DNA from 3 places in the Thioalkalivibrio sp. AKL8 genome. Region 3 is predicted to be linked to each of the others. Evidence: predicted binding sites of a transcription regulator. Region 3 holds the regulator's gene; each other region holds the start of a gene.
What was found. The regulator FliA, encoded in region 3, starts transcription of late flagellar genes. The targets are predictions, from matches to a motif close to GCTAAAGTTNNNNNNNNNNCNGCCGATA.

Region 1 (5,456 bases), on a different contig from region 3:
GGTCGCGGCAGTCGGGCGTGTTTCGTGGGTACTTCTTTGCACGAGAAAAGAAGTACCTCGCGGCGCGCTGGCGAGTCAGCGCCTGGCAGGCGGCCGGACGAAAGCACCGTAAACACCAGATGGCGAACCAGGCCCGGCCTCTCCCGGCAGGCAGTAGAAAGAACGCAATTCGCGCTCCGGGATGGCGAGCCTGAAAGGCCTCACGGTGCGCGCTACGGCACGCCAAGGTGATAGTCTTGACGCCCGCAACAACACTTGCTCGCGACCGGAATTCGAATGGCACTTCTCACCCTGCGCAACATCCACCTGGCCTACGGCATGGCCTCCCTGCTCGATGGCGTCAACATGAGCCTGGAGCCCGGCGAACGCGTCGCGATCGCCGGGCGCAACGGCGAGGGCAAGTCCACCCTGCTCAAGGTCATCACCGGCGAAGCCCAGGCCGATTCCGGCGAACTGACCCGCCAGGATGGCCTGACCACCGCCTACCTGACCCAGGAACTACCGCCCGGAATCGAAGGGACGGTCTTTGACGTGGTCGCCGAGGGCCTCGGCGAGGCCGGCCGGTTGCTGGAACGCTTCCACCACCTGAGCCAGGCCGCTGCATCGGGTGACATGGACGCCCTGGACAAGATGGGGCCGGTGCAATCGAAACTCGACGCCATCGACGGCTGGAGCCTGCAGAACCGGGTAGAGACCACGATTTCGCACCTGAGCCTGGATCCCGAGGCGCAGTTCGCCGCGCTGTCGGGCGGGCTGAAGCGACGGGTGTGGCTGGCGCGCGAGCTGGTGCAACGCCCGCAATTGCTGCTGCTCGACGAACCCACCAACCACCTGGACGTGGCCGCGATCCGCTGGCTGGAACAGTTCCTGATCGAGAGCGGACTGACCGTGGTGTTCATCAGCCATGATCGCCAGTTCATGGAGAGCGTGGCCACGCGCATCCTGGAGCTGGACCGCGGGCATCTGTACGAGCACCCACCATCCATCGAGGCCTTCCGCGAGCGCCAGGCCGAAAGGCTGGAAACGGAGGCGACCCAGCGCGCGGAGTTCGACCGCAAGCTGGCCCAGGAGGAGGTCTGGGTGCGCCAGGGCATCAAGGCGCGACGCACCCGCAACGAAGGCCGCGTGCGGGCACTCCAGGCATTGCGTCGCAAGCGTGCCGAACGCCGTGAACGCGGCGGCCAGGTAAAGATGAAGCTGAGTCCGGAGCAGCGCTCCGGACGCCTGGTGATCGAGGCGGAACACGCCGATTTCGGCTACGACACGCCCATCGTGCGCGACGTGAACCTGCTGCTGCAGCGCGGGGATGCCCTGGGCATCGTCGGACCCAACGGGGCCGGCAAGACCACCCTGCTGCGCGGACTCCTGGGCCAGATGGAGCCGCTCGCAGGCAGCGTCAAGCTGGGCACCCAGCTGGAGATCGCCTACTTCGATCAGGCCCGTGCCCGTCTGGACGAGGCGACCACGGTTCAGGATGCGGTCGGCGAGGGCCGCGACCGGGTCATGGTCAACGGCGAGAGCCGCCACATCCTGTCCTATCTGGAAGACTTCCTGTTCCCGCCCGCGCGTGCCCGCCAGCCGGTATCGGCGCTGTCCGGGGGCGAGCGCAACCGCCTGCTGCTGGCGAAGCTGTTCCTGCGCCCGGCGAACCTGCTGGTGCTCGACGAGCCGACCAACGACCTGGACGTGGAGACGCTGGAGCTGCTGGAGCAGCTGCTGATCGAGTACACCGGCACCGTTATCGTGGTCAGTCACGACCGCTCTTTCCTCGACAACGTCGCGACCTCCACCCTGGTCCTGCCGGGCGATGGCGCGGTCGAGGAGTTCGTCGGCGGCTGGTCCGACCTGCCCGAACGGGTCACCCGGCGCCTGCTGGAGGGCGAGTCCGGAGCGACCGCGAAGGCCGAGCCCGCGGCGAAACCCGCGGCGCCCGCACCCGAGCCGGCACCGACGACCCCACGCAAACGGTCCTACAAGACCGCGCGCGAACTGGAGGCCCTGCCGGCACAGATCGAGGCCCTGGAACAGGAACAGCAAAGCCTGACCACGGCCATGACCGAGCCGGATGCCCTGCGCGACGGTGACCGCATGCGCGAACTGCAGGCGCGGCTCGAAGCCGTCGAGTCAGAACTGGCCCTCTGCTACGAGCGCTGGGAACAGCTGGAATCCGACTAAGCCCCGGCACGTCTATCCTCCGGCGACTCCCTGAATAACCGGCTCAACTCTGAGCGCGGCCGGCCGTAACAGGGGTTGAATCACCACCTTTCGAGTCCGCGGTCGTAATGGCCGCGGCCGGTTCGTGAAGCGCCGGACACAAGGCGCCCAGAAGGAGTCATCGCATGCTGGACAAACTCTCCATTCGGGGGCTACTGATTGCCGGCTTTGGCCTGGTGGTCGCCATCCTGATCATCAACTCCCTGCTGGCCCTGCGCGCGATGAGTACGGGCAGCCAAGGGGTTGAACAGCTCACCCAGGCCGACTACCCGGCGGTAGCCCGGGTCAATGACGTCGAGCAATTGCTGCAGGAGAGCGCTGCGTTTCTCGGGTTCTACCTGATGAGCGAGGAGCAGTCCCACCGCGACGCGTGGCAAAACGCGATGCGTGACCTCGATGGCGCAACCCGCGCCCTGAACGACAACCCGGTGATCGCTGCCGACGAGGAACTGTCCGCCAGCGCAACCGAGGTCCGCCGCCTGGTCAACCAGTTCGCCAGCTTCGAGGACCGACTGATCGAGGTTGCCGAAAACGCCGCCGAAAACATGCCGGCGCTGGGAATCGCCAATGCCCGGGCCAACCCTGCCAGCCGCGAGATGACCCAGCAGACCAACATGATGATCAGCGCCGAGATGGGCCTCCCGCGCTTCCAGCGGTCCTGGGATCGTCTCGACACCCTGCATGACCTGCGCATGTCGGTGGTGCAGGTCACCTCGAACCTGCGCGGTTTTATCGCCTTCCGTGACGATGCCTTCCGCGAGAATGTCCGACTGTTCGCGACTCGCACCAACGACATCACCGCACAGCTGATGGACCAGTTCGACGAGCTGGACTTCGAACAGCAGATCGCGCTGGAGGACTTTCAGGGGGCGCTGGACACCCAGAACACGGCGCTGGATGACCTGATCGAGATCCACGGCAGCGAACAGGCGCTGCAAGACGCCTACCTGATCCGTACCGAGATCGGGCCCGTGCTAATCGAGGCGCGTGACCACCTGCAGGGACTCAGCGAGCGGATTACCAATCGCGCCGAGCGCAGCGCCGCCGCCCTGACCGCCGACATGCGCGCGACCCAGACCACCCAGGGCGTACTGGCCCTGATTGGCGTGATTCTGGGCTTGGCCGGCGCGGTGTTCATCATCCTGGTGGTCCGGCGCGCCCTGGCCCACTCGACCGCGGCACTCGAGGAGATCGCGGACGGCGACGGCGACCTGAGCCGCCGCCTGGACGAGAACGGCCTGATCGAAACCGCACAGCTGGGCCGGGCCTTCAACCGCTTCACCGACAAGATCGCCCAGGCCATCGGCAATGCCCGCGGCGGCACCGAGACGCTGAATCGCGCCACCGAGAACCTGAACCAGGAGGCCTACCAGGCCCGCGAGGCCGTCTCGCGCCAGCGCGACGAGACCGACCGCGTCGCCACCGCGATCAACGAACTGCAAAGCAGCGCCGAGGAGATCGCCCGCAACACCGATGCGACCTCCCAGGCGGGCCAGGAGGCCGGGAATGCAGTGAACAACGGCTCCGAGGTGATGAGCAAGAACATCGAGTCCATGGCCTCGCTGCTCGGGACGGTCGAACAGGCGGCCGACACCGTGGCCAAGCTGGGCGAGGACTCGAAGCAGATCGGGACCATCCTCGAGGTGATCCGCGGCGTGGCCGAACAGACCAACCTGCTGGCCCTGAACGCGGCCATCGAGGCCGCCCGCGCCGGTGAACACGGCCGCGGCTTCGCGGTGGTGGCCGACGAGGTACGCAAGCTGGCGACCCGTACGCAGGAATCCACCGACGAGATCGAGACCATGATCGCGCGCCTGCAGTCCGCCACCACCAGCGCGGTGAAGGCCATGCAGCACGGCCAGGAAGAGGCCGAGGCCACCATGGAGCACACCTCCGAGGTGAACGGTGCCCTGCAACAGATCCGCCAGTCGGTGACCACGATCGTGGAGATGACCGAGCAGATCGCGGTCGCCTCGCGCGAACAGAGCACGGTAGTCGAGGACATCAACCGCAACATCGTGCAGATCTCCGACGAGGCGGATCAGTCGGCTAATACCGCCGACCGCGTCAGCGCCGCCTCCGACGAGCTCAAGCAGGTAGAGAAGGAGATCCAGCAGGCACTGGCCCAGTTCCGGCTCTGACCGGGCGGGTTACAGGCTCCGGGCCTCCAGCCAGTTCCGGGCGGCGCGACGCAACCTTCGGGTGACGCCGCGCCGCCCGGAAACCTCCAGCTCGCGTGCCAGTCGGTCCCAGTCGATGGGCTGCGCCAGGCTCGCCTCGAGCAGCTGACCTTCCGGCTCGTCCGGCGGCGCCACCGCCAACTGCCGCAGCAACGCGGGAAGCGCCCACTCCAGGGGCCGCGCCCGCTGGGAAAAGGCTCGGACCTCCTTCAGATCCGCCACCGGGTCAACCGGCGGCAAGGGACAATCTCCCTCCGCATCCTGATCCCCAAGGACTTCGCTCACCATGGCCGCGGTCGTGTCCGGCAGGAACCGTGGATGCCAGGCCGGCCAGTCGCGCCGAAAGGCCGCCAATGCTTGTTGCAGCCGGGGCTGCAATCGGGGCGCGGTCGCACGCAGGACCACGCCGCTCACCTGGCCACTGGCCGCATCCGGCTGGATGCCGACTCGCACCAGGCCATAACCCGCGCGCAGCCAAAGGTGCAGCAACACAGGTTGCAGCCCGAAACTCGCGCCAATCAGCGCCACCCCCTTGGCACCAGCCCGGTCCGCGACCGCACGCAACAGACGACTCCCCAGGCCCAGCCCCTGCCAATGCGGATGCACCGCAATGCGCTGAATGCGCCACGCGCCCTCCCCCGCCAGGTCGAAGTCACCCCGGGCCGCAACGGTGCACGGCAGGAAATGCCCCTGCGGGCGCCGTTCGCCCGACCAAACCGCTTCGGCTATCCCGCGTTCCAGTTCGCCCTCTTCCTGGATCAGAACCACCCCGAACAGGGCGCCATCCGCCGCCCCTTCCAGCAGCAACAGGTGAACACCCGCATCATCCAGCCAGCGCGCCAGATCGGAGGGCCGTGTGCGGTAATGGGCATCTGCCAGCAGGCCCATTACTGCCTCCAGGGTTTGCGGCGTGTCCGCGAGCGCCGTGCCCGTGCTCCAGCGCAGCCGCACGGCCTGGGAGACCGGGGGGCGACTCGCCGCCTCCAGCAGGAACAGCCGATTCATCCAGTCCTCGAGCGGATCGCCCCGGGCCCAGCGGACCGGTGTATCCAGGGTCTGTAG
Region 2 (5,456 bases), on a different contig from region 3:
CGGGGCGCTGGCAGCGGCTGGAGTGGGGCATGGGCTCGGCCCATAACCGCGAGCAGTTCCATGCGTTGCAACAGGCCACCGGCGCCGCGGTGCTGCCGCTGTTTGTGACGCGCGAAGGGGTGATCGGCGGCCTCCCTGAACTGCGCGAGTACCTGGGCCACCGGGCCCTGCAGGCGCGCGGCGAGGGCGCGCGACCGGATACCCCGGCACCTGCGTTGCAGGTGCTCGGGTACGCCGGGCTGCTACCCTTCGCGTTCTTCGGCATCGGGGCCTGGATGGCCCAGCCCGAATGGCAGGTTTTCGCACTGGAGGCCCTGGCGCTCTATGGTGCGGTGATCCTGTCGTTCCTGGGGGCGGTCCACTGGGGAATCTATCTGGCGGATCGGCAGCACCGGGTGGGTCCGCTCTCGGCGCCGGTGTGGGCGGTGGTGCCGTCCGTCCTGGCCTGGCTGGCGGTGCTGCAGCCGCTGCCGCAGGCCTTGATGACGCTGGCCGTGCTGTTTCTTGGGGTGTGGTGGGTGGATCGGCTGAGCCTGCAACGGCGGGCGTTGCCCCGTGGCTATCTCGGTCTGCGCCTGGTGCTGACCGTGGGCGCGATGCTGGCCCTGGCCTCCGGCCTCGCGGTCACCATCGCGGCCTGAGCAGGAAAGAGGAAGAACGCGAGAATGAACGAGAACAAGGAACCATCGATGAACGCAGATGACCGCATGGCCGACGAGCCGACGGCCACCCCTGCCTCGGGCCAGCCGCTGGCCGCCCCGGAACAACTCGCCGAGCACTACCGCGAGATTCTCGCCGGGCTCGGCGAGAATCCGCAACGCGAGGGCCTGCGGGACACGCCGATGCGCGCAGCCAAGGCCATGCAATATCTGACGCGTGGCTACCAGCAGGACCTGGACACCATCGTGAATGATGCGCTGTTCTCGTCCGATAACGACGAGATGGTCCTGCTGCGCGATATCGAGTTGTACTCCCTGTGCGAGCATCACCTGCTGCCGATCATCGGCAAGGTGCATGTCGCCTACCTGCCCGATGGCAAGGTGATCGGCCTGTCGAAGATTGCCCGCATCGTGGACATGTTCGCTGCACGGCTGCAGATCCAGGAGAGCCTGACCCGCGAGATTGCCGAGGCGCTGATGCAGGTGACGGGGGCCAAGGGGGTTGGCGTGGTGGTGGATGCCAAGCACATGTGCATGACCATGCGCGGGGTGGAGAAGCAGCACTCCTCCATGGCGACCTCGGTGATGCTGGGCGCCTTCCGCGAGGACGGCCGCACCCGGCGCGAGTTCCTCAACCTGATCGGGCGTACCGGCAACTGAGGGGGACGCTGTGCTGGCGCGAACGCGTCAGCCTGTACCGGTCGGAGCGGCCACACAAAAAAATGGCCCGGCGAAGACGCCGGGCCAAAGATCATTCGGACACCCGTGTGATGGAGGGTTTGCGTCCGAACGGCGGATCACCGGCTGCCGTTGCCACGAGCCGATGATTTCCGCAACTTGTATAAGTGGACAGGGACTGTGGAAACAGGTTCCTGCCACCCGCCGAAAGAATGTGGCATGCGTCACATTTCTCCCCCCCCTGGCACCCACGGAGTCGCGATGCGCGGTCTTGAACAGATCCCCTGGCTGTATGACGGCCTGATGGCCGGTGCCGATCTTCTGGGGCTGCGTCGCTGGCGACGGCGCCTGGTTGAGGGCGCCGAAGGCCGGGTGCTGGAGGTCGGCTGCGGGACCGGGCGCGATCTGCCGCTGTACGCGGATCCGACGCAAGTGATCGGCATGGATCCGGACCTGGCCGCGCTGCGGTGGGCGCGACGCCGTGCGCCGACGGTCCCGCTGGTGGTGGCGAAGGCCGAGGCGCTGCCATTTGCGGATGGGGTGTTCGATAGCGTGGTCTCCGGCCTGGTTTTCTGCAGCGTCCAGGACCCGCCGCGGGCTCTGGGCGAGGTGCGCCGGGTGCTGGCGGACGGCGGCGCGCTGCGCATGCTGGAGCATGTGCGCCACACCCGCCCGCTGCTGGGACGGGCGCAGGACCGGGTGCAGCCGGCCTGGACCTGCGTCACCGGCGGTTGCCATCCGAATCGCGATACCGAGGCCGCGGTGGAGCAGGCCGGGTTCTGTATCGAACCCGAGGATCGCGTGGCCCGTGGCGTGATGCGGCGCTTTGCCGCGCGGGTCTGCCGAGCGCCCGAAGGTCCTGCCGGACACAACGCCGGGAAGACTGATTGAAGGTCGAGGACCTTGTTCACCACGAAGGGCACGCAGGCGGGAAGAAGGGGAAGGATCGGCGACGAGAGTTCCGGTGCTGATGGTCGTTCGTGCGGTTGTGCGTTGAAAATTCTCCCGCGTGCGAAAAAATCGTGCATGGAGGCTCAAGTCTTGCGGGATACGGCCGTCACCGGGGGCAGGTCCGTCGTCCTGAGCGCTGGCGGGCCTGTACATTCAGATTTCGGGAGTACCAGGATGGACGCAAGCGCGATTGCCGCAACGGCCACCCAGCAAAGCCAGCAGCAGCTGGCCATGCAGAAAGATGTGGCCCTGCAGAAGAAGGCGATGGAGTCGCAGGAGATGGCCGCTCAGTCGATGCTGGAGGCACTGCCCGACATTGGCGAGATGCAGGCCGCCACGCAGGGTCTGCCGGCAAACGTGGGCACCAACATCAACACGACCGCCTGACGCCCCCCCCCAGTCCTTTCGCCCTGCAAGGCCCCGGCGCGTTACTACCCGGGGCCTTTTCGTTTCCTGATTAGCAACGAGCGTCAGCCAGGCTCAAGGCCCGTGCGGGCCCGTGTCTCCAGGCGCCTCCTACATCGTCATCCCGGAAACCACGAAGCGGTGATCCGGGATCTCGCGGGGGTGCGCGGCGGCGTGGGGGTCATGGGCTGGAGATCCCGGCTCTGCGCTGCGCTACGGCCGGGATGACGCGGGAGTGTTTTGGTCCCGGGTGTCGGAGCCGCTGCGTCCGGATGCCCCCGGACCCCGCGATCACGCGGTCTTCCGTCCAGAGCCGTCGCGCCCGCCCTGCGCGGCAGGCCGGGAGCCTTCCATGCTCCGTGCCTTGGGTGCCCTCTGTGGTTACACGCCCCGGTGTTTCCTTCGTCTCTTTGAGTGTTCGTGGTGAACCCATTCAGGCGGCCGTCCGTTACTGCCGCTGCGCCTCGAACTCGATCATCAGTTCGACCTCGTCGCCAACGATGTCGCGGGTCAGGCCGTAGGTCATGCCGAAATCGGAACGATCGAAGCTGCCACGCATCGACGCCCCCAGCACGTACGGGCGGCCGAACAGGCCACCCAGCGGGAACGGGTAGCGCCCGACCTTGTTGATGGTCACGTCGAGATGGATGGTGCGGGTCTCGCCCAGCAGCTCCAGGCCGCCACTCAGGCGCCCGGTGTTCTCGCCGGTGGGCTGGTAGCGCGTGGCGGTGAAGCGCATCTCCGGGTACGCCTCGACGTGCAGGAAGTCCTCGTTGCGCAGGTGGTCGTCGCGCTCGGCGTGGTTGGTGAACACGCTGTCGGTCTTGATGACGAAGAAGCCGCCCTCCAGTTCGCCCGAGTCCGGGTCGAAGGTGAACTCGCCCTCGGCCTCCAGGAACATGCCCATGACCTTGGCGTAGCCGGCGTGATCGACCAGGAAACCGACTGCGAAGTGGTCGGGGTCGATGACCCAGCGGTCGGCATCGGCCAGGGCGGCAGCGGGCAGGGCGAAGGTCGCGGTCATCAGGCAGGTCAGGAGCGCGGAGCGCAGGCGGCTGGAAAAGCGGTGGTTGCGGGCGTCAGTCATGACACACCTCCGGTCGGTGGCGGTAGAGCCAGTGGATATCCACGGCAAAGGACAGGCCGAGGGCCAGCAGGCCGGCCAGGGCGATGGTGATGGCGGCGCTGGCGGGCAGGCCGGGGATCAGCACCAGAAGCAGCACTACGGTCTGCAGCACGCAGACGGTCTGGCGGCGGCGGCTGGGTGGCAGCGCCCCGGCCAGCCAGGGCCAGGGGCGGGCGGCCAGCACGAAGGCATAGCGCATCAGCCCGATCAGGATCACCCAGGGGCCGACCGCGGTCATCTGCCAGGCGAGCACGGACAAAGCCAGGATCATCGCTGCGTCCAATTCCATGTCGAAGCGGGCGCCGAATGCGGTGGCGCTGTCGGTGCGCCGCGCGACGGCCCCGTCGAGCCCGTCCAGCAGCAGGGCCAGACCCGCCAGCGCAATCACCCAGAGGGCCAGCAATGGGTCACCCGTGGCAGGGGGGGCGAATACCAGGGCCCCCAGGGGTGCGGTCAGGGCGGCGCGCAGCAGCGTGACCCGGTTGGCCGGGCCGGGGCCACGCCCGTCCCGGGCCAGTCCGTCCGGGGGGGTGGTGGTGGCGAGCAGGGCGCCGAGCATGAACCAGAGCACGACAAAGCCGATGATTGCGTGCGGTCCCAGTTCGGCGTGCAGCATCAGCGTTGCCGTGACGACCAGGCCCAGCAGGCCGGCGACGAGCCCGTCGGCCGCCCAGACGCGGAGACCGGTCCGTATCCGCGCCGCGGAGCGACGTTTGGCGGTGGATGATTCCATGGGGGGATTGTAGCCCTCCGTGGGAGGTCTCCGGGGCCTTGCCTTGCGACCACGCCGCGCGCCGGGAGTTGCCGCTTGGAATACGCTTCGCCCACACTGCGCGGATGATGACGCCGCCTTGCACCCTGACCTTGCAGTGCTTCCGGTGAACACGCCGGCTCCCGAACAGGCCTTCTGGGTGGTCGGTCCCGGCACGGGCGAACTGCGCCCGGAGGCACTGGCGGAGCCGGTGTCGGGGGAGGTGCGGGTGCGCACGCAGTTTTCCGCGATCAGTCGCGGGACCGAGTCGCTGGTCTTTCATGGCCGGGTCCCCGCGAGCCAGCATCAGGCAATGCGCGCGCCGTTCCAGGCGGGCGAGTTCCCCGGGCCGGTCAAGTACGGATACATCAGCGTCGGAACGGTCGAGGCGGGGGACGAAGGGGATGCGCCGCTCGGGCAGCGGGTGTTCTGTCTGTATCCGCACCAGAGCGCCTACGTCGTTCCCGCGGCCGCGGTGGTCCCGATCCCGGATGCGGTGCCCGCGGAGCGCGCGGTGCTGGCGGCCAACATGGAGACGGCGATCAACGCAGTCTGGGATGCGCACTCCGGTCCGGGGGATCGCATCGCCGTGATCGGGGCGGGGGTGGTCGGGCTGCTGGTGGCCTGGCTGCTGCGCGCGATCCCCGGCACCGAGGTGACGTTGATCGACCCCAACCCCCAGCGCGAGGCCGTGGCGGCCCGGCTGGGGTTGAGCCTTTGCACCCCGGACGCGGCGCAAGCGAATCCGGACCTGCAGGGCCTGGACGGGGTCGTGCATGCCAGCGGCAACCCGGCCGGGCTGGAGCAGGCGCTGGCGCTCGCCGGGGTCGAGGCCCGGGTGGTGGAGATGAGCTGGTACGGCGATCAGCCGGTGCCGGCGCCGTTG
Region 3 (5,456 bases):
TCAAGCGGCGATCCTGGTGGTGGCACCGGAGATCCGTTCCTGGATTGCCGGCTGGTTGCGCGGCGCGGTTCGCAGCCTGACCGTCCTGGCGTTTACCGAGATCCCCGACAACCGGCGGATTCGGGTAGTGGCCACGGTCGGTCAGGAAGAAACGGCGAAGCAGTCCGCATGAGACATAGGGGTTCCGCCGCGCGAGCGGCGCAGGAGATCAAAGCATGAATGTCAGACGATATCGGGCCCGGGACATGCGCGACGCCATGCGTCAGGTGCGCGAACAACAGGGAGAGGATGCCGTGATCCTCTCCAGTCGCCGGGTGGATGGCTGGTTGGAGGTGGTCGCCGCCCTGGAGGATGGCGAGTCCTCGGAGCCGGTGCGCGAGCCGGAGGCTGCAAAGCCGGCCCGCGAGGCGCGTACTGCCGACCGCGCCCCGAATTCGGCGGCCCCTTCCTGGCCGGCCGATCCCGAGCTCACCGCGATGCGCCAGGAGTTGCGTGACCTGCGCAGCCTGATGACGCGTCAGTATGCGGAGAGTGACGAGGCTCGCTGGGCGGCCCGTCATCCGCTGGCGGCAGAATGCAAGGTCCGCCTGATCGACCGCGGCTTTAGTGAATCGCTGGCGCGCAGCCTGGCGGGCAGCATCCTCGATGACAGCTCCCCCGAGCAGGCTTGGGAGCGTCTCCGCGCGCGGCTTTCGGGCGCGATTGCCACGCATCGCCCGGCGATCCTGGACGAGGGTGGGCTGCTGGCGATGGTGGGTCCGACCGGTGTCGGCAAGACCACCACGCTGGCACGGATCGCGTTGCGCCAGATCCGTCGGATGGGACCGGATTCGGTTACGCTGGTGACCCTCGATAGCCAGCGCATCGGTGCAACACGGCAGTTGCAAGCCTTCGCCCAGATGGCGGGGATCTCGGTGCGCGTGTTGCAGAATGCGCGCGAACTGCGCGATCTGGCGCGGCGCGTGGACGATGGCCACCTGATCCTGGTGGATACTGCTGGGCAGGCGCCGCGCACGGTGGAGGAGGAGTCGCTGTTCGCGCATCTGCCGCCGGATATCCGCGCCGAGAGCTGGTTGGTCGTGTCGGCCACGACCCAGGGCAGTACGTTGCGGCGGGTGCTGGACGCGTTTCGCAAGGCGGATCCCTCGGCGCTGGTGCTGACCAAGCTGGACGAGGCAGAACAGCTGGGCGAGGTCCTGTCGGTCCTGCTGGATCAGCACCTGGGACTTGGGTTCGTGAGCGATGGCCAGCGCATCGCCGAGGATTTTCACCGGGTTGATACGGGGTATCTGACCCGCCTGGCGCTGGACGACGACGCGGAGGGCGCGCGGGCGGGTGGCAATGCCCGTGAGACCTGGGCTGCCGAACGGCTGGCCGAAATGGAACCGCCGCGACGCTCGCGCGCGCCGCTGCGCCCGGCGCAGGGGACCGAGCCGGCAACACTGGAACTGATTCAGCCGGTTGGAAAGGGGCGTTATGCCACGCACTAACAAGCCGTTGAAGGTCATTGCGGTCGCGTCGGGCAAGGGCGGGGTCGGGAAGACCAACGTGTCGGTCAATCTGGCGGTCGGCCTGGCCCGGTTGGGCCGCGAGGTGATGCTGTTCGATGCGGATCTGGGCCTGGCCAACGTGGACCTGTTGCTCGGGATGCGCCCGGAGCGCACCCTGCATGATCTGGTGACCGGCGCGGTGGACAGCCTGGACGATGTCCTGGTCCAGGGGCCGGACGGGGTGAAGGTGGTCCCGTCGGCCTCCGGTATCGCGGCGATGGCGAACCTCACGCCGGCGGAGCACGCAGGGCTGATCCATGCCTTCAGCGCCTACCGCAGGCCGCTGGATGTCCTGATCGTGGACACCGCCGCAGGCCTGCAGGAGTCGGTGACTTCGTTCTGCCGGGCGGTACAGGAGACCCTGGTGGTGGTCTGCGACGAGCCGGCTTCGATTACCGATGCCTATGCCTTGATCAAGGTGCTGCACCGTGACCACGGCCTGCGGCGTTTCCGCATGGTCACGAACATGGTCAGCGGACGCGAGGGGGCGGAGCGGCTGATGCAGAAACTCAATACCGTCTGCGGCAAGTACCTGCCGGAGGTGGTCCTGGACCTGGCCGGCTATATCCCCATGGACGAACATCTGCGCAAGGCCGTGCAGAAAAGGGCGCCGGTGGTTCAGCAGTATCCCGGCAGTCCGGCTGGCAAGGCGTTTGCCGACCTGGCACACACGGTGGATCGCTGGCCAGTCGGTGGGGGTGACCACGGGGGCGTCGGGTTCTTCGTGGAACGAATGCTGCAGAGCGCATGATGACGACGCGTAATCGCCTTTCCGGCTACCAGGCGACGTCCACCGCGACCGGTGGACACGAGAAGCTGATTGCCGATCACGTTGAACTGGTGCATCGCATTGCGCACCACCTGATGGCCCGTCTACCGGCCTCGGTCCAGGTCGATGACCTGATCCAGGCCGGCATGATCGGTCTGCTGGAGGCGGCGCGGCAGTTCGAGGGCGGGCAGGGGGCGACCTTTGCCACCTACGCCGGAATCCGCATCCGCGGCGCGATGATCGACGAGTTGCGTCGCAGTGACTGGACGCCACGTTCGGTGCATCGCAACAGCCGGCGTATTGCCGCCGCGATCCAGAGTGTCGAGGCCCGCGAGGGGCGTGCGGCGCGTGGGAGCGAGGTGGCGGCCGAGCTGGACGTGCCTATCGATGACTATTACGACATGCTCAAGGACCACGCCGGGGCCCATCTGTTTGCACTGGACGATCTGGGTGGCGGGGATGACGGGGCCGATCGCGTGATCGAGGGGCAGGAAGTCTCGCCGTCGCGTAGCCTTGAGGCTGGCGAGTTTCGCGAGGAGTTGGCCGAGGCCCTTGGGGATCTGCCTGAACGCGAACGCCTGGTGCTTTCGCTGTATTACACCGAAGAACTGAATCTGCGCGAGATCGGGGCTGTTCTGGGCGTGACCGAGTCGCGCGTGAGCCAGATTCGCAGCCAGGCGGTCATTCGGCTGCGCGCGCGCATGGGGTCGTGGCTCGAAGACGGCGCGGCTTTGCAGTTATTCTAAAACTCACCTTACGAATCCCGGAGTGACGTGTGGACAAGGGAATGAAAATTCTCATCGTGGACGATTTTTCCACGATGCGGCGCATTATCAAGAACCTCTTGCGCGATCTTGGCTTCAATAATACGCAGGAAGCCGACGACGGCAGCACCGCGCTGCCGATGCTGCAAAATGGTGATTTCGACTTCCTGATTACCGACTGGAACATGCCCAACATGCCGGGCATCGACCTGCTGAAGGCCGTCCGGGCGGATGCCAACCTGAAGTCGATGCCGGTGCTGATGGTGACGGCCGAGGCCAAGCGCGACCAGATCGTGGAGGCCGCGGAGGCGGGTGTGAACGGTTATGTGGTCAAGCCGTTTACCGCCGAAACGCTGAAGGAAAAGATCGACAAGATCTTCGAACGTATTGAAGCACAGGGCTAAGGATCGCCCGGTGGTGAATACGGACGACGTCCGTCTCGCTTGCGCGGGTGGGCGTGACCCGGCTCCTTCGGCGCCGTACCAGCAAGAGGCTCCTCATGACTGAACAGGAACACCCCCCACGCGACGGCCAGCTCGAGCTGGCCCGACAACTGGTGCAGACGCTCGAGGCGGGCGACGACGCGGCGGCGCGCGCGCTGGTGCAGGATCTTGCGCGTCCTTACGACCGCGAGCTCTTCGATGAACTGGGCAAGCTGACGCGCGACCTTCACGAGGCCTTGCAGAGTTTCCGTGGGGACTCGCGTCTGGTGGAGCTGACGCAGGCGGAGATCCCGGATGCGAAGGAACGCCTGAACTACGTGGTCACCATGACCGAGCAGGCCGCGCACGCCACGATGGGCGCCATCGAGTCGAGCCTGCCGATCGCCGAGTCGTTCAGCCAGCAGGCGGCCGACTTGACCGCCAAATGGACGCGGTTTCGCAACCGGCAGCTCTCGGTGGACGAATTCCGCGATTTCGCGCGTGAGCTGGACAGCTTCTTCGGGCAGGCGGGCGAGGACGCCGAGGAGTTGCGGCGGCTGCTCTCCGAGGTGCTGATGGCACAAAGTTATCAGGACATTACCGGCCAGGTGATTCGCCGGGTGATCCAGTTGGTGACTGACCTCGAAGAGAACCTCGTTACCCTGATTCGGCTCTCCAGCGGGCGCATGGAGCAGGTCGAAGCGGCCGAGGCGTCCCTGGATCGTGGCGAAGAAGACCGCGAGGCGGACCGCAAGGGTCACGGCCCCAGTGTGCCCAAGACTCAAGATTCCAGCGCAGATGTCGTTCAAGGACAGGACGAGGTGGACGATCTGCTATCAAGCCTGGGCTTCTAGCAGTGCCCCCCATACGACTGGCGCCACGGGACCGGAGAGACTGAATGGCCATCGACCCCAATGACGAGATCCTTCAGGACTTCCTGATCGAGGCCGGGGAACTGCTGGAGGGGCTCAACGAGCAACTCATCGACCTGGAACAGAACCCGGACGACCGGGATCTGTTGAATGCGGTCTTTCGAAGCTTCCACACCATCAAGGGGGGCGCCGGGTTCTTGAGCCTGGATGCGCTGGTGACGGTGTGTCATCACGCCGAGGACGTCTTCAATCTGCTGCGCAACGGCGAACGCCGTGCCGATAGCCATCTGATGGACACCATGCTCCGCGTGCTGGACTCCCTGAACGTCATGTTCGGGGATCTGCGTTCCGGAGTGGACCCGACCCCCGCCGATGCCGCGGTGGTCGAGGACCTGCGGCGCATGGCAAAAAACGAAGATGTCGCCGGAGATACCGCCGGGGCGCCGCCCGCGCCTGAACCGGAGCCCGTCCCCGAGCCACAGGCCTCGGCCCCCGGCGACGCCATGGTGGGCGGTGGGGAGGAGATCACGGACGACGAGTTCGAGGCCCTGCTGGATACGTTGCATGGTGACGGGGCCCCGGCACCCGTGGACGCGGCCGTGCCGGGCGACGCCGGGGCCAGCGAAGACTCGGGCGGTGATCTGATCAGCGACGACGAGTTCGAGAATTTGCTGGACGAGTTGCAGGCCAAGGGCGGAGGTCCGGCATCGCCCGAACCGGCTGCGGACGCCCCTGCGGATCCACTGCCGACCGAGCCCGCGGCCGTGGCGCCCGAGCCGGAAAAAGCGGTAACGCCGGAACCGGCGGCTGCCGGTGGGCAGGGCGGCGGTAGTGCCCGCGCCGGCGGGGCCGAGGCCGGTGGGCGCTCGGCTCCGCAGGGCGAGACCTCCGTGCGTGTGGATACCGAGCGCCTGGACGAGATCATGAACCTGGTGGGCGAGCTGGTTCTGGTACGAAACCGGCTGAGCATGCTGCGTTCGCAGCATGTCGACGACGAACTGGGCAAGGCGATCAGTTCGCTGGCACTGGTGACCTCCGACCTGCAGACCTCGGTGATGAAGACCCGCATGCAGCCGGTG

Region 1: G335_RS0100535 (methyl-accepting chemotaxis protein) is a predicted target of FliA. The motif match lies at 2,217-2,244, and genes of this name have one in related genera.
Region 2: G335_RS0104520 (putative motility protein) is a predicted target of FliA. The motif match lies at 2,370-2,397, and genes of this name have one in related genera.

What each region holds. Positions count from the first base shown of each region.
Region 1 is NZ_AQYF01000001.1:121,796-127,251, reverse strand. It holds gene G335_RS0100540 (ATP-binding cassette domain-containing protein) at 277-2,175, shown strand; gene G335_RS0100535 (methyl-accepting chemotaxis protein) at 2,340-4,355, shown strand; gene G335_RS0100530 (GNAT family N-acetyltransferase) at 4,365-5,456, opposite strand, start outside.
Region 2 is NZ_AQYF01000006.1:73,484-78,939, reverse strand. It holds gene G335_RS0104535 (DUF3429 family protein) at 1-641, shown strand, start outside; gene folE (GTP cyclohydrolase I FolE) at 666-1,319, shown strand; gene G335_RS0104525 (class I SAM-dependent methyltransferase) at 1,599-2,228, shown strand; gene G335_RS0104520 (putative motility protein) at 2,463-2,675, shown strand; gene G335_RS0104515 (YceI family protein) at 3,142-3,780, opposite strand; gene G335_RS0104510 (CDP-alcohol phosphatidyltransferase family protein) at 3,773-4,552, opposite strand; gene G335_RS0104505 (zinc-binding alcohol dehydrogenase) at 4,689-5,456, shown strand, end outside.
Region 3 is NZ_AQYF01000009.1:428,876-434,331, reverse strand. It holds gene flhA (flagellar biosynthesis protein FlhA) at 1-172, shown strand, start outside; partial or broken gene flhF (flagellar biosynthesis protein FlhF) at 216-1,308, shown strand; gene G335_RS0111395 (MinD/ParA family protein) at 1,477-2,301, shown strand; gene G335_RS0111390 (RNA polymerase sigma factor FliA) at 2,298-3,065, shown strand; gene cheY (chemotaxis response regulator CheY) at 3,107-3,487, shown strand; gene G335_RS0111380 (protein phosphatase CheZ) at 3,583-4,359, shown strand; gene G335_RS0111375 (chemotaxis protein CheA) at 4,404-5,456, shown strand, end outside.